DNA from 3 places in the Novosphingobium anseongense genome. Region 2 is predicted to be linked to each of the others. Evidence: riboswitches for the same ligand, from Rfam matches in the RefSeq annotation. Region 2 holds a riboswitch; each other region holds the start of a gene.
What was found. Region 2 has a riboswitch for cobalamin ahead of cobW (cobalamin biosynthesis protein CobW). Riboswitches for the same ligand answer to the same signal wherever they lie in the genome.
Positions count from the first base shown of each region.

Region 1: another riboswitch for cobalamin. It lies ahead of WG901_RS00195 (TonB-dependent receptor plug domain-containing protein); the one in region 2 lies ahead of cobW (cobalamin biosynthesis protein CobW).
Region 3: another riboswitch for cobalamin. It lies ahead of WG901_RS09535 (TonB-dependent receptor); the one in region 2 lies ahead of cobW (cobalamin biosynthesis protein CobW).

Region 1 is NZ_JBBHJZ010000001.1:39,888-43,089, forward strand. Features, by position in the region: gene WG901_RS00195 (TonB-dependent receptor plug domain-containing protein) at 1-1,494, opposite strand, end outside; cobalamin riboswitch at 1,578-1,770, opposite strand; gene WG901_RS00200 (ABC transporter substrate-binding protein) at 1,839-2,696, shown strand; gene cobO (cob(I)yrinic acid a,c-diamide adenosyltransferase) at 2,693-3,202, opposite strand, start outside.
Region 2 is NZ_JBBHJZ010000003.1:230,570-233,771, forward strand. Features, by position in the region: gene WG901_RS15095 (acyl-CoA dehydrogenase family protein) at 1-36, shown strand, start outside; gene WG901_RS15100 (acyl-CoA dehydrogenase family protein) at 33-1,298, shown strand; cobalamin riboswitch at 1,366-1,586, shown strand; gene cobW (cobalamin biosynthesis protein CobW) at 1,698-2,732, shown strand; gene cobN (cobaltochelatase subunit CobN) at 2,890-3,202, shown strand, end outside.
Region 3 is NZ_JBBHJZ010000002.1:173,620-176,821, forward strand. Features, by position in the region: gene WG901_RS09525 (MFS transporter) at 1-1,246, shown strand, start outside; tRNA gene WG901_RS09530 (tRNA-Arg) at 1,308-1,384, shown strand; cobalamin riboswitch at 1,496-1,752, shown strand; gene WG901_RS09535 (TonB-dependent receptor) at 1,932-3,202, shown strand, end outside.

The DNA.
Region 1 (3,202 bases), on a different contig from region 2:
CGCGTCGGTCGATGTGGCGGCGCAGGAGTTGAAGATGATCTGATCGCGCGTCTTGCGCTGAAACCAGGTCGCGCCGAAGACCAGCTTGTCGTCGAACAGGTGCTGTTCGGCGCCGGCCTCCCAGCCCTTTGCCCGCTCGGGCGCGAGGCTCGCGACACCGTATTCGGAGAACAGCTGGTAGAGCGTCGGCGCCTTGAAACCCTCGCCGTAGCTCGCGCGCAGAACCGTGCCGGTAGGCAAGTTCAGCACGCCGCCCGCGGCGAAGAGCCACTTGCCGCCGAAGCGATCGTGATCGTCGTGGCGCAGGCCGGCGTTCAGGGTGAGGCCCCCTATCGGCTGGGCGCTGAGTTGGCCGTAGAAGCTGGTGATGTCGGCGCCGCCGCGCACGGGGGCGGGAACCGGCGTGGCCAGGGCGGCGGGCGGCGAGGCCGAACGGAAGCGCGAGCGCTCGTTCTCGGCGCCGGCGAGCAAGGTCCAGCCCTCGGCGATCGCGAAAGCGCCCTGGTACTCCAAGCGGCGGTTGTGGCCGGCGGCGTCGAAGGTCTGCGCACGCGCGCGGGTGGGGTTGAAGTTGTCGCGGTCGGTGTCGGTATAGGTATAGCCGATGCGGTTGCGGAAGCGGCCGTCGAGCAGGTCCAGGTTGATCCCGGCATACCCTACGAATTCGCGGTTCAGCGAATATTCGAGGCTGTCGGCGGTGGATGCGTCGATCTCGGTCTGCGACGAGGCGTAATAGCCGCGCAGGTCGGCCGAGATCCCCGGTGCGAGTTCGATCACGGCGCGGCCGCTGACGTTGCGGTTGATATAGCCGTCCGCCTCCTTGCCGCCGAAGGCCGGGGCGAGCGCGCTAATGCCGTCGGTGGTGAAGGCCTGGCCGCCGAGGCGCCAGGCCAGCGGGCCGGTCTTGCCGCCGATCGCGGCGCGCGCGCTGACGGTCTCGTGCGAGCCGGCCTCGACGTCGAAGCTGCCTTCGAGCGTCTTTGCGGGCAGGGCCGTCACGACGTTGACCACGCCACCGATCGCCTGGCTGCCCCAGAGGATCGATTGCGGCCCGCGCAGGACCTCGATCCGCGAGGCGTCGCCGGCGAGCAGGTTTGCGAAGTTGTAACCGCCACTGCTGGCCGAGGGATCGTTGAGCTTGACCCCGTCGATCACGACGACGGTCTGCTCGCTCTCCGCGCCGCGGATGCGCAGCGCGGTCGTGGTGCCGTAGCCGCCGTTGCGTGAAATGCTGATGCCCGGCGTGCGCAGCAGCAGTTCGGTGACGCCGATGTCCTGGGCACGGTCGATCGCCGGCTTGTCGAGCACGGTCAGCGAGGCGGGAACCTGATCGACCGGGATCGCGAGCCGCGTCGCGGTGACGAGAATCGTGTCGGAAGAGGACGGGACCGGGGCGGCCGCGTCGGGGGCGGGGGCTTCCTGCAGTTCGTCGGCCTGGGCCGCGAGCGGCAGTGCCAGAAAGGCAACGGAAACGAGATATTTCAGTACGCGCACGACCAAATCTCCCCCACGCATGCGTGGCTGGACTTGTCGTCGCTCGGGTTCACCCCCGTCCGCTCGGCACACCCTGTCCGCGCGAAGGACGACCGCGACGGGCAGGTCTCCTGGCTTGCGGGTCACTGCCGGTTCGCGCCGCCTTCTCGCGATCCGAGGATCGCAATGGCCTATGGCGCGATGGCTCGCCGCTCACAGTTGCAGGGGCAGCCGGGGTCTCGAACCCCGTTCCCTTTTCATCACCCTTGCGGGTGAACCTGTCGCAGGGGCGGCGTTAGGCACATCGCTGCATTGCGTCAATGACGGCGCTTGCCGCCGGCGCGGGCTCGGCTATGTCCCGCCGGATGCGTCTGGTCCTCCGCACCCTGATCCTGCCGATCGCCCTCGCCGCCATGGCGGGTGGCGTGCTCGCGACGGGGAAGGTTCGCCCGGCACTGGCCCGGCCGCCGCAGCGCATCGTCTCGCTCAATCTCTGCGCCGATCAGCTCGTGCTGCGGCTGGCCGATCGCAGCCAGATCGCCGGGCTGACGCGCAACGCCACCGACCGCGAGATGTCGGCCGAAGCGGTGCGGGCGCGGGGCTTGCGGCTGCTCAGCAAGTCGGCCGAGGAGATCGTCGCGCTCGATCCCGATCTGATCGTCGGCATGCCCGCGCGGCGCAGCGCCGCGATCAAGGTACTCGAGGACCAGAACTACCGCATGGTCGATCTCAAGCCCGCCGAGCAGTACGACCAGATCCTGTCCTCGATCCGCAGCACGGCGGCGGTGGTCGGCCATTCCGATCGCGGCGAGGTGCTCATCGCGCAGATGGACCGCGAACTCGCCGGCATTCCCCGGCTCGGCCGTGGCCGCGTTGCCGCCTATTACCAGCGGCGCGGTTTCATGACGGGCACGGGTACCCTGATCGACGAGGTCATGGCGCGCGCGGGGCTGGTCAATCTCGCGACGAAGCTGGGCAAGCCGGCGCTGTCGCAGGTCAGCCTCGAGGAGATGGTCGCCGCGCGGCCCGACTTCCTGATCGTCGAAAGCGCGACCGATGTTGTCCGCGATCAGGGCACCGAGATGCTTCACCACCCGGCGCTCGCCGGTATTCCGCGAATCTCGATCCCCCAGGCCTGGACCGTCTGCGGCAGCCCGGCTTACGTCCGCGCGGTGCGGGGGATTGCCGAGCAGATCGCCCGGCACGACCGCGGCAGGCGCTAGAACTCGATCCCCGCCTGCGCGCGCACGTTCTGCTCGCGGAACGGGTGCTTGACCAAGGTCATTTCGGTGACGAGATCGGCGATCTCGACGAGGCCCTCGGGCGCATTGCGGCCCGTGACGATGACGTGCTTCATCGGCGCGCGCGCGGTGACCGCTTCGAGCACCTCATCCAAAGGCAGGTAGTCGTAGCGCAGGACGATGTTGAGCTCGTCGGCCAGGACCATGTCGTAGCTCGGATCGGCGATCATGCGCTTGACCTCGTCCCAGGCCTCGCGCGCCACGGCGATGTCGCGCGCGCGGTCCTGGGTGTCCCAGGTGAAGCCTTCGCCCATCGGCTTGAACTCGACCTGGTTCGGGAAGGCGTCGAACACGGCCTTCTCGCCCGTGGTCATCGCACCTTTGACGAACTGCACGACGCCGACCTTCTTGCCGTGGCCGATCGCGCGCACGACCATGCCGAGCGCCGCCGTGGTCTTGCCCTTGCCCTTGCCGGTGTTGACGATCAG
Region 2 (3,202 bases):
GCCAAAATCCAGATCGAGAAGGAGGCCGCGGCATGAGCGAGGGCAACAATGCCATTGGCGAAAGCGTCGAAGACTTCCGCCTGCGCGCGCGCGCCTGGATCAAGGCCAATCTCGGCCCGATCCAGCCTTTCGACCTGACCCAGGACTGTGCCGACGACGAAGAGGAACTCGTCGCCGTGGCGCGTGACCGCGCCTTGCAGCGCAAGCTCTACGACGCCGGCTTCGCGGGGCTCTGTTTTCCCAAGGAATACGGCGGCCAGGGTCTAACCCCCGAGCACAACCGTGCCTTCAACGAGGAACTCGCGGGCCACGAATACCCCTCGCGCTTCACCGTGCCGACCTTCACGCCTTGCGCGACCGTCATCATGGAGTTCGGCACGCCCGAGCAGAAGGCCGCGCATATCCCCGCGATCCTCAAGGGCGACGAGTTCTGGGCGCAGATGCTGTCCGAGCCCGGCGGCGGTTCCGACGTTGCCGGCGCGACGACCTCGGCCGTGCGTGATGGCGACGACTGGATCCTCAACGGCGCCAAGGTCTGGACCTCGCGCGCCTGGTGGCACGACTGGGGAATCGTCCTTGCACGCACCAACTGGAACGTGCCCAAGCACCAGGGGCTCACCGTGTTCCTCATGCGGCTGCAGCAGCCGGGGGTCGAGATCCGCCGGATCGAGCGCCTCAACGGCGAGAGCGAGGCCTGCGAGGAGTTCATGACCGACGTCCGCATCCCCGACAGCGATCGCGTCGGCGAGATCGACGGCGGCTGGACCGTCGGCCAGCGCTGGATGTTCCACGAGCGCATGGGTCACAACTCGCCCTATGTGACGCAGCCCGTGGGCCTGTCGCACGGCCGCAGCGAGGTGACGCCCGTGGGAATCGCGCGCCAGGCGGGGCGTCTCGAAGATCCCGCCGCGCAGGAGCTGATCGGCGAATCGCGCGCGCTCGGCCTCGTCGCGAACGAGCTGCAGCGCCGGCTCGCCTCGGGCGCGGCAGCGGGCAAGGGCAACACCGACATGTCCTCGGTCGCGCGGCTGTTCCGCGGCATGGCCAATGTCCGCCAGCGCACGATCGCCTTCGATCTCGCCGGCGCCGGTGCGGCCGGCTGGACCGAGGAAGAGAGCGACGGCGTCGGCGTGCAGGGCATGGAGTTCCTGATGCGTCAGGTCTCGTGCATCGGCGGCGGCACCACCGAGATCTCGCGCAACGTCATCGCCGAGCGCGTGCTCGGCATGCCGCGCGAGGCCTCGGGCGACAAGGGCGTCGCCTTCCGCGAGGTCCCGCGCGGGCCCAAGCGGGGCTAGGGTCCTAGTCCCTCCCCCCGGCGGGGGAGGAATGCTTGCGCTGCCACCGCCGCCGCTCTAGAGCGCCCGCAGATCGCGCCGGTGCCCCGCGAGGGGCTTAATCGGGAACGGGGTGCGGGCGTTCGCCGCTCAAAACCCAGGCTGTCCCTGCAACTGTAAGCGGATAGCGCGCTGCACTGGCTTCCCGGTTTCCGGGAAGCGGCCACTGGACCGAGCACGGTCCGGGAAGGCTCGTGCATCGCGTGACGACCCGCGAGCCAGGAGACCTGCCGGCGCACCGGTCGCTCTTGCCGCGGTCCAGGGACTGGCCATGGCACGGTATTTCTCCGTCTGAGCGGCGCACCAGGGCCGGTGCGCGCGGACGGGCCGCGTGTGCGGTCCGCGACGAGGAGAATGCGCATGAGCAAGGTGCCGACCACAGTCATCACGGGTTTCCTCGGCGCGGGGAAGACCACTCTGATCCGCCACCTGCTGCAGAACGCCAAGGGCAAGCGGCTGGCGCTGATCATCAACGAGTTCGGCGACGTCGGCGTCGACGGCGAGCTGGTCAAGGGCTGCAACGACGAAGCCTGCCCCGAGGACGACATCGTCGAACTGGCCAACGGCTGCATCTGCTGCACCGTGGCCGACGATTTCCTGCCGACCATGCAGAAGCTGCTCGACCGCGAGAACCCGCCCGAGCACATCATCATCGAGACCTCCGGCCTCGCGCTGCCCAAGCCGCTGGTCAAGGCCTTCCAGTGGCCCGACATCCGCACCCGCGCGACGGTCGACGGCGTGGTTGCGCTGATCGATGCCGATGCCGTGGCCGCGGGCCGCTTCGCGCATGACGAGGCGGCGCTGGCCGCAGCCCGCGCGGCCGATCCCAATCTCGATCACGACAGCCCGCTCGAGGAGCTGTTCGAGGAACAGCTCGCCTGCGCCGACATGGTCGTGCTCAACAAGACCGACCTCGTCGATGCCGCGACCTTGGCCGCGGTGCGCCAGCAGGTCGAGGCCGAGACGCGCCCCGGCGTCGGTATCGTCAACGCGAACCACGGCGCGGTCGACATCGCCGCGCTGCTCGGCATCACCGCCGCCGCCGAGGACGATCTCGACAGCCGCAAGTCGCACATGGACGGCGCCGAGGAGCACGACCACGACGACTTCGACAGCTTCGTGCTGAACGGCGGCGAAGTGGCCGATGTCGACGCGCTGGTGAGCAAGCTGGGCGAGGTCATCGCCGCGCACGACGTGCTGCGGATCAAGGGCATGGTCGCGGTCGCGGGCAAGCCGAGCCGGCTGGTGATACAGGCGGTTGGCCCGCGCGTGCAGCACTTCTTCGACCGCGCCTGGAAGCCGGGCGAGGCGCGCAAGACGGGGCTCGTCGTGATCGGCCAGAAGGGGCTCGACCAGGCGGCGATCGAGGCGGGGTTGCGCGGCGTGGTGGGCTGAGGGCTATGATGGAGCAGTCCCGATCCTCCCCTGGAAGGGGAGGGGGACCGCGCGCGCAGCGCGTGGTGGAGGGGTGTCGCCCCCTCGATAGCGGGACACCCCTCCGTCACGCGCTACGCGCGCGCCACCTCCCCTTTCAGGGGAGGATCTTGCCGTAATGCACCTGCTCTCCGCCACCCCCGGCACCGTCTCGAACGGCGACGAGGCGATCGATCTCGATCAGGCGCCGGGCGACATCGTCGTGTTGACCGTGGCCGACAGCGAACTCGCCTGCTTCGCCGGTGCCGCCGCGCTGTTGCCGGATGGCGCGCCGTCGGTTCGGCTGGCGAACCTGCTCCAGCTCAAGCATCCCTATTCGGTCGATCTCTATGTCGAGAAGGTCGTCGCCAAGGCGAAATTCGTCTGCGTGATCCTGCTCGGCGGCAAGTCCTACTGGCCCTACGGCATCGACGAGATCGCGCTCGTCGCGC
Region 3 (3,202 bases), on a different contig from region 2:
CTTCGGTGAGCTGCGGCAGAACTGGCGGATCCTGCCGCCCTGCATGATCGGCATCATGCTCTGCTCGACCCACGGCTATTCGCTGGGGGTGATGATCCCGGTGCTCGAACGCGAGATGGGCTGGTCGCGCGCACAGACCTCGATGGGGCTGATGATCATCTCGACGATCGCGCTGGTCGCGGCGCCGCTGGTCGGCCTCGCGATCGACAAGGTCGGTCCGCGCCGCATCGCGCTCGCAGGCATTCTCGTCTTCGCCTTCGGCCTGGCCTCGCTGTCGCAGGCGACCAGCATCGAATCTTGGTGGCTGCTGTGGATCCTGCTCGGCGCGGGCAACATGCTGATCCTGCCGACGGTCTGGACCAAGGCGATCAACGGCTATTTCGACCGGAACCGCGGAATCGCGCTCGCCATCGCGCTGTGCGGCACGGGCGTGGCCGCCGCTTTCGTGCCGACACTGACCAATTGGCTGGTCGAACACTATGGTTGGCGCCAGGCCTATGTCGGCCTCGGCGTGATCGGCGCGGCGCTCACCTTCCCCGTGACCTGGCTGCTGTTCCGCATGCCCGCCGAGGGCGGCAAGGCCGGCGCCGCAGCCGAAACCCCGCGCCAGGTTCAGGGCGTCTCGGCGCGCGAAGGCTTCACCCAGCCGCGGTTCCTCAAGCTCGCCGGCGCGACCTTGCTGTTCTCGGTGACGATCTGCGCGCTGACCACCAACCTCGTCCCCGTGCTGATCGCCCGCGATCTGACCCCCGCCGGCGCCGCGGGCATCGCCGGATTGCTCGGCCTGGGCTCGATCACCGGGCGGATCGTCGGCGGCTTTCTGCTCGACCGGTTCGACGCCGCCAAGGTCGCCGCCGCGAGCGTCGCCATGCCGGTGGTCACCGTGCTGCTGCTGCTCGCCTTCCCCGGCCCCGGCGTCGCCGCGATCGCCTGCCTGATCCTCGGCCTCGCGGTCGGCACCGAGGTCGACTGCTGCGCCTATCTCGCGGCACGGCATTTCGGGCTCCGTGCCTTCGGCGCGCTGTTCGGTACGATGAACGGGCTGATGCTGTTCGGCAACGGCATCGCCCCGGTGCTGGCCAACCACATCTACGACGTGACCAAGAGCTACGACATCGTACTCTGGGCTCAGATTCCCGCCTGTCTGGGCACGATGCTGCTGTTCCTGATGCTGGGCCCCTACCCCGATCTCGATGCCGAGGACGCGCCCCACGACGCCCCACTCGCCGATCCCGCGACAGCCTGATCGGAATAGACGACATTGCGCTTGGCAATGTGCGCCGCCCTCTGCTAGTCGCACGCGGCCCGCACCCGTAGCTCAGCTGGATAGAGCGCTGCCCTCCGAAGGCAGAGGCCACAGGTTCGAATCCTGTCGGGTGCACCATATATCCGCAGATTCGGCTTTCCGCAGCGACATCGTCAGTGCGCTCGTCGGGCGCTTGTGATTTGCCCATCTCCATTGTATCAGCCGCGCCGTTCGCGATCCCAAAGATTGCGGACGCATGATCGCGCCGGTGCCTCGCAAGAGGCTTAAAACGGGAACGCGGTGAGGAAGGCCGGAGCGATCCTGCGTTTCCGAATCCGAGGCTGTCCCTGCAACTGTAAGCGGCGAGCGCGATGCACATGTGCGGACGGGTAGGATCCCGAGCCGCCAACCACTGGGCCGGACGCTAAATCATGCGAGGCCTGGGAAGGTCGTGCATCAAGCTATGACCCGCGAGCCAGGAGACCTGCCGGCGTCTGGTCGCTCTTGCCTTGGTCCAGGGGATGGCCGCGGCACGGTGTACTCCGTCTGAGCGACGAACGAGCGGCTGGGGCTGCATCGGTTTCGTGTGCCGGTTGCCCCCGGGCGTCCGGCCGGTGCACGCTGCCGACCGTTCATGAACGGCAAGCCCCTGCCCAGTGTCGTGAGACGCCGACGGGGGAGTATCATGAAGACTTTTGCACCGGCTGCTTTCGCGGCCTTCTCTCTCTGCGCGCCTGCGCTGGCCCATGCCGGCGAAGCCGATGCCACTGCCGCCGAAGGCGAAACGATCGTCGTCGTCGGCACGGTCGACCAGCTTCGCCTCAACGTTAAGACCGAAGGCGCCAGCCGCCTCAATCTCACGCCGCTCGAAACGCCGGCCAGCGTCGAGACGCTCGACGGCAATGCGATCCGCCTGCGCGGCGACCTGACCATCCAGGATGCCGCGGCCCGCGCGACGGGCATCGTCAACACCTCGGGCGTGTTCGGCTTCGGCCTCTCGTCGCGCGGCTTCACCGGCCAGAACTCGGTGATGACGCTCTACGACGGCATGCGCATGTACAACAACACGCTGACCTTCCCGGCCGATCCATGGATGGCCCAAAGCGTCGAGATCCTGCGCGGGCCGGCCTCGGTGCTCTATGGCGAAGGCGCGATCGGCGGCGCGGTCAACGTCGTGCGGCGGCAGCCTGGCGACACGCTCGAAGTGGCCGGCCGCGCCGGTGCCGCCTCGTTCGACACGTTCAACGTGGCGGCCGGTGCCGGCGGGCCGATCAACGATAGCGTCGGCTTCCGCGTCGACGCCAGCTATCGCCGTTCCGACGGCTGGATGGCGCGCGGCGAGAACAGCGCACTCGCGCTGTCGGGCGCGATCCGGTTCAAGCCCGCGAGCGATCTCAGCATCACGCTGTCGCACGACTTCAGCACGCAGAAGCCGCGCACCTGGTTCGGTGTGCCGCTGGTCAACGGCGCGCTCGACACGTCGATCCGCAAAAACAACTACAACGTAACCGATGCCGTGCTGCGCTTCCGCGACAACTGGAGCCAGGGCAAGATCGAGTGGACACCGTCCGAAGCGCTGACGATCCGCAGCACCTTCTATCACCTCTGGGCCAACAAATACTGGCAGAACGCCGAGAACGTGACCTGGGTCGCGGCGACGGCGACGAGCCCGGCGCAGATCCGCCAGTCGAGCTTCCTCGAACTCTACCATATCCAGAAGCAGACCGGGAACCGGACCACCGCCAATCTCAAGCAGAGCTTCGGCACGGTCGAGAACCAGGTCGTCGTGGGCTTCGACGTCAACCACATCAGCTACAAGAACGTCAGCAATTCGGGCAACAACGCCACGCGACTGATCAGCGTGGTGAACCCGGTGCCCGGCCTGTTCATCGATCAGCCGACCGCGACCACCAGGCCGCGCTATACCAACGTGATCCGCCAGTTTTCGGTCTTCGC